DNA from 2 places in the Vescimonas sp. genome. Region 1 is predicted to be linked to the other one. Evidence: predicted binding sites of a transcription regulator. Region 1 holds the regulator's gene; the other holds the start of a gene.
What was found. Region 1 encodes Rex, which represses fermentation and respiration genes when NADH is low (regulators of the CRP and FNR family bind a similar motif). Its sites were predicted from a motif close to ATTGTTAANNNNTTAACAAT; they were not measured.

Region 2: the regulator Rex is predicted to act here: its motif matches at 2,892-2,911, upstream of ACZM22_RS09550 (DUF8052 family protein).

What each region holds. Positions count from the first base shown of each region.
Region 1 covers NZ_DBLZXX010000015.1:31,190-38,899, forward strand. The annotation lists gene ACZM22_RS08825 (Na/Pi cotransporter family protein) at 1-1,116, shown strand, start outside; gene ACZM22_RS08830 (NUDIX hydrolase) at 1,195-1,797, opposite strand; gene ACZM22_RS08835 (hypothetical protein) at 1,869-2,018, opposite strand; gene ACZM22_RS08840 (redox-sensing transcriptional repressor Rex) at 2,096-2,725, opposite strand; tRNA gene ACZM22_RS08845 (tRNA-Arg) at 2,913-2,989, shown strand; gene ACZM22_RS08850 (YgjV family protein) at 3,352-3,855, shown strand; gene ACZM22_RS08855 (hypothetical protein) at 3,909-4,076, opposite strand; gene ACZM22_RS08860 (PucR family transcriptional regulator) at 4,198-5,370, shown strand; gene ACZM22_RS08865 (sugar O-acetyltransferase) at 5,385-6,047, shown strand; gene ACZM22_RS08870 (hypothetical protein) at 6,386-6,781, shown strand; gene ACZM22_RS08875 (MATE family efflux transporter) at 7,115-7,710, shown strand, end outside.
Region 2 covers NZ_DBLZXX010000020.1:4,435-12,144, reverse strand. The annotation lists gene ACZM22_RS09560 (ABC transporter substrate-binding protein) at 1-230, opposite strand, end outside; gene ACZM22_RS09555 (carbon starvation CstA family protein) at 407-2,134, opposite strand; gene ACZM22_RS09550 (DUF8052 family protein) at 2,131-2,670, opposite strand; gene ACZM22_RS09545 (hypothetical protein) at 3,024-3,875, opposite strand; gene ACZM22_RS09540 (heavy metal translocating P-type ATPase) at 4,018-5,901, opposite strand; gene ACZM22_RS09535 (cation transporter) at 5,996-6,214, opposite strand; gene ACZM22_RS09530 (metalloregulator ArsR/SmtB family transcription factor) at 6,371-7,069, shown strand; gene selD (selenide, water dikinase SelD) at 7,224-7,710, opposite strand, start outside.

The DNA of each region.
Region 1 (7,710 bases):
GTCAGCTATGCCGCCGCCATCCCCATCATCATGGGGCAGAACATCGGCACCTGCGTCACCGCACTTTTATCCTCCGTAGGCACCAGTAAAAACGCAAAACGAGCGGCTGTGGTACACCTTTTGTTCAATGTCATCGGCGTGGCGGTGCTGCTGACAGGGTTCTGCGTCGTCAAGGCCATATTCGATCCCGGCATCCTCCACGACAGTGCCACCATGTACGGCATTGCTATCGCCCACTCCTGCTTCAACGTCATCTGCACGGCCATACTGCTGCCCTGCGGTGGGCTGCTGGAAAAATTAGCCATCCGCATCGTGCCGGACGGCCCACAGGAGCAGGCGGAAAAGCCGGTGGAGCTGGACCAGCGCCTGCTGGCCACGCCGCCGCTGGCGCTCCAGCGCTGCCGCGCCGTGGCGGAGGAGATGGCGGCCTGTGCCGCCGGTGCGCTGGATGCCGCACTGGACAGCTTTGACCACTATACGCCGGAACTGGCGGAGCGCATCCGCCGCGATGAGCAGCGCTGTGACCACTACGAGGATGTACTGGGTACCTACCTGGTGAAGCTCAGCACGCAGCAGATGGGCGCGGAGGAGAGCGAGGAGGCCACGGAGATGCTGAAGACCATCGGTGATTTGGAGCGCATTTCCGACCACGCGGTGAACGTGCTGGAATCCGCAGAGGAGCTGCGGGATAAGGGGCTGACGTTCAGCGGCGCAGCAAAGGAGGAGCTGGCAGTGCTGTCCGGCGCCGTGCAGGATATCCTGTCCAGCGCCGTGCAGGCGTTCCGCAGCAACGATGTGTCCGCCGCCGCTCAGGTGGAGCCGCTGGAGCAGGTCATCGACGCACTGAAGGAACAGATGCGGACGCGGCACATCCTGCGGATGCAGCAGGGCGGCTGCAGCATCGAGGCGGGCTTCGTCTGGTGCGACCTGCTGACGGATCTGGAGCGTACCTCCGATCACTGCTCCAACATCGCCGGCTGCGTTATCGACGCGGCCCAGCACGACCTGAACCTCCACGAGACGCTGCACAACGTGCGCCACAGCGATGGCGACTACCGCCGCCGGTTCAACGCCTACGCGGAAAAATACGCCCTGCCCGCGCCGGAGAAGGCGTGAGCCGAAACAGATGGAAAAAGTCCGTATTCCACCGGGAATACGGACTTTTCGCACAATATCGAGGGGGAAGTGCGGCATTTACAGATGGGCCACGACATCCATGGTGATGCGGGCGGTCAGACCCCACAGCGGGTGGGGCAGACCGTGGTACACCGGCACCTCCATATAATAGGGCCGCCAGAGGTAGTCGGCGGAGATGCCCGCGTCCTCATAGGGAAAGTCGGAGATGGACACCGGCTGGCGGTGGATATACACAGCGGGCGGGTGGTCGCGGAGCCAGGCCAGCGGCACCAGAAAGGTTTCGGCTACCTCCGCTGCACAGGGGCGTATATCGGCCAGCGCAGCGCCGTCCACGCGGCCCAGCACCGGCCGCAGCAGGCAGTTGGAGCGGATGTGCAGGAAGTCCATCTCGCCGATGATCTCCACCGCTTCCGGCGGGATGGACAGCTCCTCCCATGTCTCCCGCAGGGCGCACTGCACCGCCGTTTCGCCGGATTCGGTCTTGCCGCCGGGGAAGCAGACCTCATTGGGCTGCCGGACCGTGGCAGAGCGTATTTCATACAGAAGGCTGGGGCCGTCCGCCGCGTCCACCAGCGGAACCAGCACGGCGGAACCGCCGCGTGCGCCCATCAGGTCGGGCACGTGGCCGGTGTAGGCACGGCGCAGGGAGGAGAGATCCATGGCTTGTACGTCCTTTCTGAAAAAGCTCCCCCGCCGCAAGGCGGGGGAGTCCGATGGTCCGGCGGAGTGGATCAGCAGCCGCAGCCGCAGCCGTTGCTGGCGTTGTTCCCGCAGCCGCAGCCATTCCCGCAGCCGTTGCCGCAGAACAGGAACAGCAGAATGATGGCGATGATGATCCAGCAGCAGCTGCCGCCGCCAAAGCAGGAATTCTGATTACACATAGTGTGACCTCCTATGAAGAATTGACCGTCTTGCCGGTCTCATTCCCATAGTATGCCGGTCGCGGGAAAGTGTGCCCTTACGGGCGGGAGATACGGTAGCTCAGGGTCAGGAGGGTGTCCACAAAGTGGATGTCCTCGAAGAACACGCCGGGCTCATCGGTAGACAGCTCCACATTGGTAAAGTTCCAGAAGCCGCGGACGCCCAGAGCGATGAGCCGGTCAGCCAGAGACTGGGCCACGTTCTGAGGTACGGTGAGCACCGCCACGTCGGGGTGGTAGTTGGAGACATATTCCTCCAGCTCGTCCATGGCGCGGACAGTGATGCCGCGGATCTCCGTGCCCACAAGGGCGGGAGAGACGTCAAAGGCGGAGTCGATGCGGAAGCCCACCTTATCAAAATCAAAGTTCTGCAGCAGCGCGTGGCCCAGGTGGCCGGCGCCGATGACGATGATCTTGTGGCCGCTGTCGATGCCCAGAATGTGGCCGATCTCGGCGCGCAGCTCCGCCACGTTGTAACCGTAGCCCTGCTGGCCGAATTCGCCGAAGCAGCTGAGATCCTGGCGGATCTGGGAGGCGGTGATGTCCATCTTTGCGCCCAGAGAGTTGGAGGAGATGCGGACAACACCCTTGTTATACAGGTCGTCCAGATAGCGGTAATAGCGGGGAAGCCGATGGATCACCGCGTCGGAGATCTTCTGTTTCTTCATACAAAAACCTTCTTTTGGGATAGGATGCGGTGCGGGGGCACCTGAAATATAGTGATATTCTACCGCATGAGACGATAGTTGTCAACTTTTTTAACAATCTTTTTGAAAAAAGTTTTTTCAATCGCTTTACATCCGGCGGAAGAACTGCTATAATACTCTGGCTGATGGACAGCACACAACCCAATATGCGCCCGTAGCTCAGATGGATAGAGCGTTAGACTCCGACTCTAAAGGCCGCTGGTTCGAATCCAGTCGGGCGTACCAACACGAAAAAAGACACGCAGAAGCGTGTCTTTTTTCGTGTTGGTACGGTTTTGCAGCGCAAAACCGGTCGCCTGCGGGCGGGTGATTGAACACGAGTGGGGGAACCCGTCAAAGGTTCCCCCCTCACGCTCCCCCTTCCTTGCGATATGCGGGGGTGCGGACAACAAAAGTTGTGGGCAATCACACTCGCCTCCAAAAGCCCATGGCTTTTGGAGGTTGTCCTTTGCCGCAATTGACAAATACGGCTGTCCCATGGTACAATGAAACTCCAAAACAAGTGTGGATTTTTCTGGAGCATTGCCTTCATTTTTCGCCACGCATCCGACAGGGTGTGCGGCGTTTTTTATTAAGAGGAACGACGGATGAACATATTTTACCAACTCATCGGGTTCGGCGCACTGATCGCCATGGGTCTCAGCTACTGGCAGAATGACAAGCGTACCATCTTGCTGTGGCAGGTGGTGGCCAACCTGATCTTCGCCATCCACTACACGCTGCTCCACGCACGCTCCGGCGCACTGTGCAGCTTTTTCCAGATCGTCGTGCTGCTGCTTTTCCTATTGCAGGAGAAATTCAACTGGAGTAGACTGGTCACCGCGATACCCATCGTGGCAGTATTTCTGCTGATTGCCGTGGTGACCTATGAGACGCCAGTGACGGTACTGCCCATCGTGGCATCGTTGGTGGCGCTGCTGCCGTTCTTCCAGTCCAGGCAGCGGGTGATACAGGCGGCGGGCATTGCCAGCGGCCTGTCGTGGCTGGTGTATGTCATTGCGGTACGGTCGTATTCCGGCATGGTGACAGAGTCGGTACTGACCATCATCACGGCGGCGTCCCTGCTGAAGAAGGAATCCAGAAGGTCCTGAACGGACAGCCCCCGGCACATTGCCGGGGGAGTCTGCCGAAGGGGTGCGCCGCGTCAGGCGTAGTGCTTCAGACCCTGCGCCATGGATGAGGCGGTGCAGCGGCGGGCATGGCAGGAGAGCGTGTCACGTTTCTCTCCGGCGCACCGGGTGGCTGCTATCAGCGCGGCCAGTCTCCGCTTGCGGGGGACTGAGGGAGTATCCTGTTTCATTTGCTTTGCCATGGAATATACCTCCGTTCGTTTTACTACCGCTATCATAAAACAACGGACGGTCTGTTCCATTGGCAAAAATAAATGAACATTTCTCTGAAAATTGTGATAGTATCACAAGGGGGCAGAAGCCATGACATCACAGCACACAGCGGACTATCCCACACTGCAGGAGGTGCTGCGCCTGCCCGTGTTCGCGGGCTGCACGGTCTGCGGCGGCGCGGCGGGACTTGGCCGTAGGGTCAGCGGTGTCAATCTGACGGACACACCGGACTACGCGCGCTGGCTGGCGCAGGGAGAACTGCTCATCACCACTGGCTTTGCCATCGCAGACGATCCGCAGGCCGTGGATGCGCTGCTGCCCACGGCGGCAGAAAAAGGCCTGTCCGGTGTGGGTATCAAGCCGGGGCGTTACCTGCCCAGCCCCCTGCCGGCGGCGCTGGCGGAGAAGGCTGACCGACTGGGACTGCCGCTGCTCCAACTGCCGACCGATATGCGCTTTGCCGAGTTGGCCGATGCGGTGTCCCGCGAGATCGCACGGCGGCGAATACCGGCGGAGCAGGAGCGGCAGCTGGCCGTACTACTGCACCATCTCATCTCTGGCGCGCCGCTGAGCGAAGCGATGGAGCGGCAGGCGGCGGAGTCCGGTATCCATTTGGAATGTCCGCATATCCTGTTGTGGATACGGGCTGATGCGCCGGAGTTGCAGCGGCGCTCTTGGCTGCACGAGGCAGAAGAGCGCTGCCGGGCGTTGGGCGCGGACATGTGGGGCGCACTGTCGGAGGATGGCTTTCTGCTGGCGCTGGAGGCGGACGACCTGTTCGCGCTGGAGATACCGCTGTGGCAGGTGATGGCGGACTTTGCCGCCGTCCACGGCGTTATCTGCGGCATCAGCCGCCCCTACGGCGGTACGATGGGTTTTCAGAAAGCAGACCGCAGTGCCCGCGCGGCGCTCCGCATGGCGGCGCGATCGGAAGCACCCTGCGTGACAGACGACCCAGCGGGGGTGGTACGGCTGCTGGAGGAATCCTCCCCGGCGGAAACGGACGCCTATATCCATCGGCAGCTGGGAACGCTCCTGCGGCAGCCAGAGCCGCGGCGGCAAGAGCTGCTGGACACGCTGGCGAGCTGGCTGCGCTGTATGGGCAACCAGCGCCGGATGGCACGGGAGCTGCACCTGCACTACAACACCGTGAGTTACCGGCTTCAGCAGCTATGGATGCTGCTGGAGGCCGATCCGGTCGATCCGATGAAGCGATTGGCATTGGAAACGGCCCTGTATCTGTACCGGTACAGGCGCACATAAAGGAGTGACTGATCATGGATAAGAACAGGACGATCGGTGAATGGGAGCGGATGGTGTCGGGGCGTCTCTATACGCCTGTCGATCCGGAGATTGCCAAGCGGCACCGGGTTGGTATGCGCCGCTGTGACCGGTTCAACCGCCTCCCGCTGTGGTGCGCAAAGACCAAACAGCGTGCGCTGGAGCGCCTGATCCCCTCCGCAAAAGGGAAGAATTTCGAGGCGTTTGCACCCTTTTACTGCGAGTACGGCGTGAATATCTATGTGGGGCGGAACTGCTTCGTCAACTACAACAGCGTATTTCTGGATGTAGCGCCCATTACGCTGGGGGACAATGTACTCATTGGACCCAATGTGACGCTGGCCACGCCCAACCATCCGTTTATCGCCGAAGAACGAGCCTATACAGATTACCCCAACGGCTGCCATGCGTTGGAGTATGCCGAACCCATCACCATCGGGGATCACTGCTGGCTGTGCGCCGGTGCGACGGTGTGCGGTGGCGTGACCATCGGAGCGGGCAGCATCATCGCCGCAGGCGCGGTGGTGACACGGGACATCCCACCCAACAGTATCGCTGCCGGTGTGCCCGCCAGAGTGCTGCGGCAGATCGGCGAGCGCGACCGCCTGCATGTATGGGAGAAGTATGTGAAGAACGAACTGCCCGATGCGCAGCGGTGACAACAAAATCTGGGAGCAATTACAAAAACCGTCTCAAACGATACGTTTGAGACGGTTTTTGTATGCGAAAAGTAATGGGAATTGAAACCTGATTTGACCACTACTGCACATTTTGCGATCCAACTGAGCTATCCAATGCTCATATCTCCAACATTCCCTGCAATCCCGCGCTGGCGGCCTTTTTGTTCTTGTCGAAGGCGTGGGTGTAGATGTCCAGCGTGGTGGAGGGCGGCATAGATCTTCCGCAGCCGCTTGGTGAAGGTGTCCGGGCGGATGAGCTGCCCGCGCTCGTCGGTGAACTTGATTATTCTGCGTTTTTGATAGAATGAGCATATCGGGTGGCAGACATGAAGCAGATATGCGAATCTGCCCATGTGCAGTGGGACTTGGGCGCGTCGATGCTGCTGTATTTCAAGGGCATCACCTCTGCGTTCCACGATATTGATTTAATGGTTGCTGACCATGACGCCGAATGTGTCCGCACGATTTTATTGGAAATGGGCGAACTCCGCCCATCTGACCCCGTGCCGAATCCCATGTACCGGACGAAGACCTTTATGGAATTCCTCATAGAATCGATCGAGGTCGATGTCATGGCAGGCTTTGCCATCGTGCATGAGGGAACGGTCATGATTGCTCCCTGCGTGAAGAACAGATCGTGGAGAAAATGCCGCTTGGGACAGAAGTCATCCCGCTGCAATCGCCGCAGTTATGGTGCAAATACTATCGGCTGATGGGACGGTCTCAGAAGGTGGACATGATTGAGAAAGCATTGTTGTGCAGCATCACATCGCAGCAGTCTTCTCGAAATAATATGGAATAAAAAGCGGCATCGGATGTGAAAAAATCATTTGAAATTCCGATTTGCCTCTGCTATAATAAGCGTACAGCGTGTGGCGTTTCTGCGTAAATCCAGTTGCAGAGCAGCCACACGCTTTTTTGCGGAATCGGGTGAGAAATGGCAAGATGGGAGAAAACTTCATAGGCAAATCGTGTAGCAGAAATGCGTAAGTCCGGATATGTTGGGACTTACGCATTTTTTATTTTTTGAAAGAAAGGTGAATTATATGGAAACCGGAAATCAGTTTTTGGGGACGGAGCGTATCGGTAAGCTCATGCGCCAGTACGCCATCCCCTGCATCATCTCGCTGCTGGTGGGCGCGCTTTACAACATCGTTGACCAGATCTTCATCGCCAACGCCAGCTACCTCGGCTCCTACGGCAACGCCGCCAATACGGTGGTATTCCCGCTAACGGTGGTGGCGCTGGCCATCGCCGTCATGGTGGGCGACGGCTGCTGCGCCTTCGTCAGCATGGCGCTGGGCAGAAACGAGGCGGACAAGGCCAAGCGCAGCGTGGGCAACGCGGTGGTGTTAAGCGTCACCAGCAGTCTTGTCCTGACGGCGGTATACCTCATTTTCGCAAACACTATCATCGCCATGTTCGGCGGCACGGTGAATGAGGAGACCTTCCACCACTCGCAGGAATACTTCTTTTATATCACGCTGGGCATCCCGTTCTATATGTTCGGGCAGGCCATGAACCCCATTATCCGCGCAGACGGCAACCCCAAGTTCGCCATGATCTCCACACTGGCAGGCGCCGTCATCAACATCATCCTCGACCCTATTTTCATCTTCGTCCTCAAATGGGGCATGATGGG
Region 2 (7,710 bases), on a different contig from region 1:
ACGTAGCTGTAGATCCGCAGGGCCCCTGCGCCGATGCACACCACACGCTGATAGCTGCCGGGGATGACAGTGACCTCGCGGCCGATCATATCGGTGACGGTAACGGCGCCGTCTGTGCTCTGATCCGGCTCAGGGTCGGGCGCGGCGTCCGGCGTCTTGCCGCCGCAGCCCACGAGGCCCAGCGCCATCACCATGGCCAGCAGCAGCGCGATCCATCTTTTTCGGTTCATATGGGGTCCTCCTTGGCTCATTTGCAGTAGCCCTATTATAGCGGAAATGCCGTCCGTATGCAAGCAGGGAGGGGAGCCTCCTGCTGACGGACGGCATTTTCCGCAGGACGTGACAAAGGGTCTCCGCCATGCGGAGACCCTTTGTCTGAGAAGTGAAATGGTGAGGAAATGCTGTTTTACTTGGCAGCCGCTGCCTTGGCGTTGCGGCTCAGAGCACGGATGCCCTCCACCACCAGGTCGATGGCCAGGATGACCAGCAGAACAGCGATGATGCCGCGGATGTAGAACCATGCCACACCGTCGCCGCCGGCCATGATGCCGACGATCTGAGCCTTGATGGTGAACACCAGAGAGGTCAGAGTCACGATCAGCATGAAGAACATGGGGAAGTAGAACATCTTGTTGTTGCGGCCGATCTTACCCAGCCAGCAGCACACGGCCAGCAGACCCAGAGCAGCCAGCAGCTGGTTGGCAGCGCCGAACAGAGCCCAGATCTTGGCGTAACCGGTGAGGCCCAGAGCCACGCCGGCCACCACAGTGATGGCGGTAGCAACGTAGGGATTGGTGATGACGCGCTTCCAGCCGGTCAGGTCCTCGCGGGTCTTACCAGGCTCCACGAAGAACTCAGCGAACATGTAGCGGGCCAGACGGGTAGCGGTATCCACAGAGGTCAGGCAGAACGCGGACACAGCCAGGATCAGCATGGAGTACACGGCGTTGTAGCAGCCGCTGCCGAACACCTTGGAGAACATGGAGGCAAGGCCCGTGGCGAACACGACGGTAGGCGTCGTGGTGGTGCCGTCAGCATAGGAAGCCCAGATGTAACCAACAGCGCAGACGGAGATCAGAGCCAGAGCGCACTCGATCAGCATGCCGCCGTAAGCGATGGGCTTGGCGTCCTTCTCCTGATCCAGCTGCTTGGAGGTGGTGCCGGAGCCCACCAGGGAGTGGAAGCCGGACACAGCGCCGCAGGCGATGGTCACGAACAGAGCGGGGAACATGTAGCCCAGAGACGTGCCGGAGGGAGCCAGCGTGTCATAGAAGCCGGTGAAGGCGGGCATATCCACCACGGGATGAGCGCCGATGATACCCACGATAGCCAGGATCATCATGCCGTACAGCAGGAAGGAGCTCAGGTAGTCACGGGGCTGCAGCAGGATCCACACGGGGGTGACGGAGGCCACAGCGATGTACAGACCCACGATGATCATCCACACGGTGTAGCTCAGATAGATGGGGTGCCAGTTCAGGCCGATGACCATGCAGACCGCGATGCCGATGACGCCGATGACAGTGGAGATGCCCAGAGGCGCGTTGCGGCGATAGACAAAGAAGCCGAAGATGATGGCCATCAGGATGAACATGATGGAGATGATGGCGGTGGAGGCATTGGCGGCGGAAGCAGCCAGATCCACAGCGCCGTCAGCGGTGTAGGTAGCCTTGAAGGTGTTGGCCACGATGGAGGCGAAGGCCGCCACCACCAGGATCAGGGTCAGATAGGCGAAGATGATGAACAGCTTCTTAGCCTTGGCGCCGATAGCGTCGCCGATGACCTCGCCGATGGACTCACCCTTATGGCGGATGGAGGCGAACAGAGAACCGAAGTCATGGACGCCGCCGAAGAAGATACCGCCGATCAGGACCCACAGCATCACAGGGACCCAGCCAAACACAGCGGCCTGGATGGGGCCGTTGATGGGGCCGGCGCCGGCGATGGAGGAGAAGTGATGGCCCATCAGTACGGGAGCCTTGGCAGGGCAGTAATCCTTACCGTCCTCCATGGTATGAGCAGGCGTCGGACGGGAGTTGTCCACGCCCCACTTCTTGGCCAGCCAACCGCCGTAGAAAATATAGCCTACGACCAGGACGGCACAGCCAATGATCAGGAACAAAGCAGCATTCATAAAGCTCTCTCCTTTCTGAACAGTTTTTTCTTTTGCTTATGAAACAGGCCCTGATTCAGGACCTGCGCTGCACTGTGTCCGCTGCGGTTGGTGCTGACCTTCTCCTCGGGCAGGACCACCAGCGCGGTATGAAAATCCATCCAGCCCCAATAGGACATCCGGAAGCTCTTGTAGAGCTTACAGCGCATCAGCGCCTGCCGTGCGTCCTCATCACAGCTGTCGCACACGAACAGCGTGGTGATGTACGTATACATATGGGTGGGACCCGGCTGGATACGGGCCATGCCGTGCTCATACGCCATCTTTTCGCAGGACTCGTAGATATCCCTGGTCAGATGGGGCACGCTGAACACGTAGACATACTCGAAGCTCTTGGCCTCCCAGAGCTTCGCCTTTTTGGAGAGAACGTACTTGTCACTGAGCGCGTAAAAGTCCATGGTGACAGCCAGCGGCGTCTGCTCCGCGCTGCAGCGGTTGATGTCGAACTGGCTCTGGTAGATGGTACAAAGCCGCTCAACAGCCTCCTCACGTGTCATGGCAAAGCCTCCTCTCGCGTTAAGTTCTTAGCGCCGCGCCGATATTTCATCACAAGATTTCGTAATGGAAATCATGAAAGAAAATACAGTTAAAAGTGACGATTTTCGCATTTCGAAAACGTTATCACGGCATTGAACCTTCGCTACATACTATACGCTTTACGTTTTTGACTTTCAAGGGGCAAAAACTTACAATTTTTTGGTGTTAATTTTATGTAAATTTTGTGTTGATTTTAACAAAGCTCCCATGTATACTGAGAATAATGCTGTATACCTGTCCGGCAGGTGCAATGAGAAAGGCCGCCCCATTCGGGGCGGCCTTTCTCATTGCTTTCACGGGCGTCCTGCTCGGCTCAGATAGTGCCGGAGATCGTCAGCGTGCTGATGCCGGGACTGACGCTGTACGCGCCGGCGGCATTCTGAGTGAACGTGGCGGCGGGCACCGTGATGACGCCCGCCACTGTGGCGAACTGTCCGGTGGCGGCATCGTAGGTGTACTGCGTCGGCGCGGTCAGGGCCGTTCCGTTCAGCGTCACCGTCAGATCGCTGAGCCGCGGGTCGAAGGTATCCGTCACCACCAGACTGTCTGCCGCCTCCGCCGCGGCATTGCCGGTGTTCTGGATGACGAAGGTGTAGGTCAGCCGCCCGTTGGCTGCTACCTCCGTGGGGGACAGGGCCTTGCTGATAGTCAGCGCCGGTCCTGTGGCGGGGGACACCGTCTCCGTGGCTGTCACGGCATCGGGCAGCCCCGCGCCGGTGACGGTGACGGTGTTCACTACACTGTCCTCCGCGCCCAGGGGTGCGAAAGCGGTGGGCTCCGCCTCATAGGCGATGACGGTGCTGCCGCCTGCGGGCACGGTGATACCGGTGATGGTCAGAGGCGGACCGGCGGTGACGGCAGGAGCCGCCTGCAAAACGCCGTTCCGGTAGTACCGCACGGAGCCTGCGGTGTAGGCCAGCGGATAGACCGTGGCGCCGTTGAAGGTGTAGCCGCCCAGATCGTCGGCCACGGCGAGACCGGTCAGGTCCGCCGTACCGGCGTTGACCAGCGTGATAAGATAGGTGATGGGACGCCCGCTGCGGTAGGTGGGCACCACCGCCGTTTTCGTGGCGGTCAGTACCTCCAGCAGCTCGCCGGTGGTGATGTTGGAGCTGGCGGTGCCGCCGTTGTAGGTGAGGGTAGCTTGATTGGTAAATGTTGCCATGAAATGACCTCCTGAGTCCAGTCTGCGGAGCACTGCCCCGCACGCCATTGTATGCGCCGCAGCCCTGTGGTGCGCAGACCGGCCCCAATAAAGGAGGGAACGCCGCAGGGCGTTCCCTCCTTTATTTATATATAGGTATCGCTCACAGGTTGTGTACCCGCAGGGCGCGGATGGCATTGAGCACCGCCAGCACCATGACGCCCACGTCGGCGAAGATGGCGGCCCACATGTCCGCCAGACCGATGGCCACCAGAGCCAGGCACGCGAACTTGATGACCAGCGCGAACACGATGTTCTGGTACACGATGCCGATGCACTTGCGGGAGATCTTGATGGCCTTGGCAATCTGCATGGGCTCATCGTCCATCAGCACGATGTCGGCGGCCTCGATGGCGGCGTCGCTGCCCATGGCGCCCATGGCGATGCCGATGTCAGCGCGGCTCAGCACGGGGGCGTCGTTGATGCCGTCGCCCACGAAGGCCAGCTTGGCCTTGCCCCGCTGCTGGCCCAGCAGCTCCTCCACCTTGCTGACCTTGTCGGCGGGCAGCAGGTCGCTGCGCACCTCGTCTACGCCCAGCTCCGCCGCCACGGCCTCCGCCACGCGCTTGGTGTCGCCGGTGAGCATGACAGTCTTGTCCACGCCGGCCCTGTGCAGTACGGCGATGGCCTCCTTGGCGTGGGGCTTCACCACGTCGGAGATCACGATGTGACCGGCGTACTGGCCGTCCACCGCCATGTGGATGATGGTGCCCACACTGTGGCAGTCGTGGTAGGGGATGCCCAACTGTTCCATGAGCTTGCTGTTGCCGGCGGCCACGGCTGCGCCGTCCACTCTGGCGGTGACGCCGTGTCCGCTGAATTCCCGGATGTCGGTGACACGGCTGCGGTCGATGGGCCTGCCGTAGGCGCGCTGCAAGCTTTTGCTGATGGGATGGGAGGAGGCGCACTCCGCCAGCGCCGCGTACTCCAGCAGCTTGGCCTCGTCCATCTCATTGTGGTGGACGGCGGTGACCTGGAACACGCCCTTGGTCAGGGTGCCGGTCTTGTCAAACACCACACACTTCACCCGGGACAGCGTCTCCAGATAGTTGGAGCCCTTGACGAGGATGCCCTCCTTGCTGGCGCCGCCGATACCGGCGAAGAAGCTCAGGGGGATGCTGACTACCAGCGCGCAGGGGCAGCTGGTAACAAGGAACGTCAGGGCGCGGTAGATCCACTGCTCCCACTGACCGTCCATGCCGCCCGCCAGCCGGATCACCGGCGGCAGGATGGCCAGCGCCAGAGCGCTGTAACACACGGCGGGGGTGTAGATGCGGGCGAACCTGGCGATAAAGTCCTCGGAGCGGGACTTGCGGGAGCTGGAGTTTTCCACCAGCTCCAGGATCTTGGACACGGTGGATTCGCCGAACTCCTTGGTGGTGCGGATCTTCAGCAGGCCGGTCATGTTGATGCAGCCGCTGATGATCTCGTCTCCCTCCTGGGCGTCACGAGGCAGGCTCTCGCCGGTGAGGGCGCTGGTGTTCAGGGTGGAGCGGCCCTCCGTGATGACGCCGTCGATGGGGACCTTCTCGCCGGGCTGCACCACGATGACGGTGCCGATGGCCACCTCATCGGGATCTACCTGCACCAGCTGGCCGTCCTGCTCGATATTGGCGTAGTCGGGGCGGATGTCCATCAGGGCGCTGATGTTCTTGCGGCTCTTGCCCACGGCGTAGCTCTGGAACAGTTCACCGATTTGGTAGAACAGCATGACGGCGATGGCCTCATTGTAGTCGCCGCTCTTTTCATAGATGGCCAGAGCGAAGGCGCCGATGGTGGCCACGGCCATCAGAAAGTTCTCGTCAAACACGCGGCCGTTGAGGATGCCCTGTCCGGCCTTCTTCATAATGTCGCAGCCGATGACCACGTATGTCACCAGATACAGCGCCAGCCGCAGCCAGCCGGTGACGGGGATAAAGTGCAGCGCTGCCAGCATGACCGCCGCGATGATGATGCGGATGAGCATCTTTTTCTGCTTTTTTGTCATGGGTCTGGGCTCCTTTCACAAAATTGCGGAAGCGATACGGCATAAGGGAGGCGTCCCGCCTGCCGTGCAGATGGGACGCCCGTCTCCGGGTGGATCAAAGCTCGATCTCGCAGTCAGGCTCCACTTTCTTACAGGCCTTCAGCACGTCCTTCATGACCTTCTTGGGATCGGCGCCCTCGGCAAATTCCACGATCATCTTCTGGGTCATAAAGTTGACCACGGCGGAGGCAACGCCCTCGGTCTTCTCGGCGGCTTCCTCCATCAGATTGGCACAGTTGGCGCAGTCGACTTCGATGGCATAGGTCTTTTTCATGGGATATGCTCCTTTCGTGTACATAAAAGATTAAGTACTTGTTTAATCATCATGGCCGTAGTATAATGCGGAAAAGGGAAAAAGTCAATGGTGCCGGGGAGAAGATGCCCAAAGCGGCGAAAACCATTTCCGAACGGGCGAAAAGGAGGAAAAGAAATGGAACATACCGGCCTGCCCCACGACCACGGGGAGGAACAGAACCACACGGCGGCCATGCAGGAGCTGCTCCGAGACGGGGCGCATTTTCAGAATATCGCGGATATTTTCCGCCAGCTGGGGGACCCCAACCGTATCCGCATTTTCTGGCTGCTGTGCCACTGTGAGGAGTGCGTGGTGAACATCGCGGCCATGGTGGACATGTCCAGCCCCGCCGTATCCCACCATCTGCGGGTGCTGAAGGACAGCGGCCTGCTGTCCAGCCGCCGCGAGGGGCGGGAGGTGTACTATCGCGCCTCCGACGCGGCCCAGAGCCGCCTGCTCCACGAGATGATCGAGCAGGTGATGGACGTGGCCTGCCCCCGCTGGCGGGAAGAAGCGGAGCAGGTGAAGATCATCCGCGAGATCCACGACGATCTGGCCCAGCACATGGACCGGCGCGTCACCATCGAGGAGCTGGCCCACCGGTATCTTATCAACCCCACCACGCTGAAAACCGTGTTCAAGGAGGTCTACGGCAGCTCGCTGGCGGCCCACATGAAGGAGCACCGGATGGAGCGGGCGGCGGCGCTGCTGCGGGAGACGGACCTCAGTGTGGCGGAGATCGCGGGGCAGGTGGGCTACGAGAGCCAGAGCAAATTCACCGCGGCCTTCAAGGAGCAGTTCGGGCAGCTGCCCAAGGAATACCGGCGGAATTGACGGTTCATGATGAAGAAATAAGAGACGGACGCGGCTGCGTCCGTCTCTTTTGCGTATTTGGGGAGTTTGCGCCGTGTTTCAGCGCGAAAAGGCTGCAAATTTCCGAAGTTTACCCAACAGGGCATGCGTTCCGCGCCGCGTGACATGCGGTATCTCACTCCAGCACGATCCAACTGTCCTGTTTTTCGGTGACGTAGCCCACGGCGGCAGCGGTGGGGATAGCGTCCCGCAGCTCCCGCAGGCAGACCTCCGCGTCCTTCTCCGCCACGGCCATCAGCAGGCCGCCGCTGGTCTGGGGGTCGTACAGCAGATCCTGCATGGTGCGGCTGATGCCGCCGCGGACGGTGACGCCCGCTTCGGCATAGTCGCGGTTGCGGTAGGCGCCGGCGGGGAGGAAGCCCATGTCCGCCAGCTCCCATGCCTCGGGGTGGTACGGCACATCGGACGTTCGGATGTGAATGGTACAGCCGCTGCCCTGTGCCATCTCGAAGCTGTGGCCCAACAGAGCGAAGCCCGTTACATCGGTACAGCTGTGGACGCGGTACTTGACCATGATATCACGGGCCGTCTTGTTCAGCGCGGCCATCTGGCGGTAGATGCGCTGCATCACCGTCTCCTCCACCAGCCCCGCCTTGGCGGCG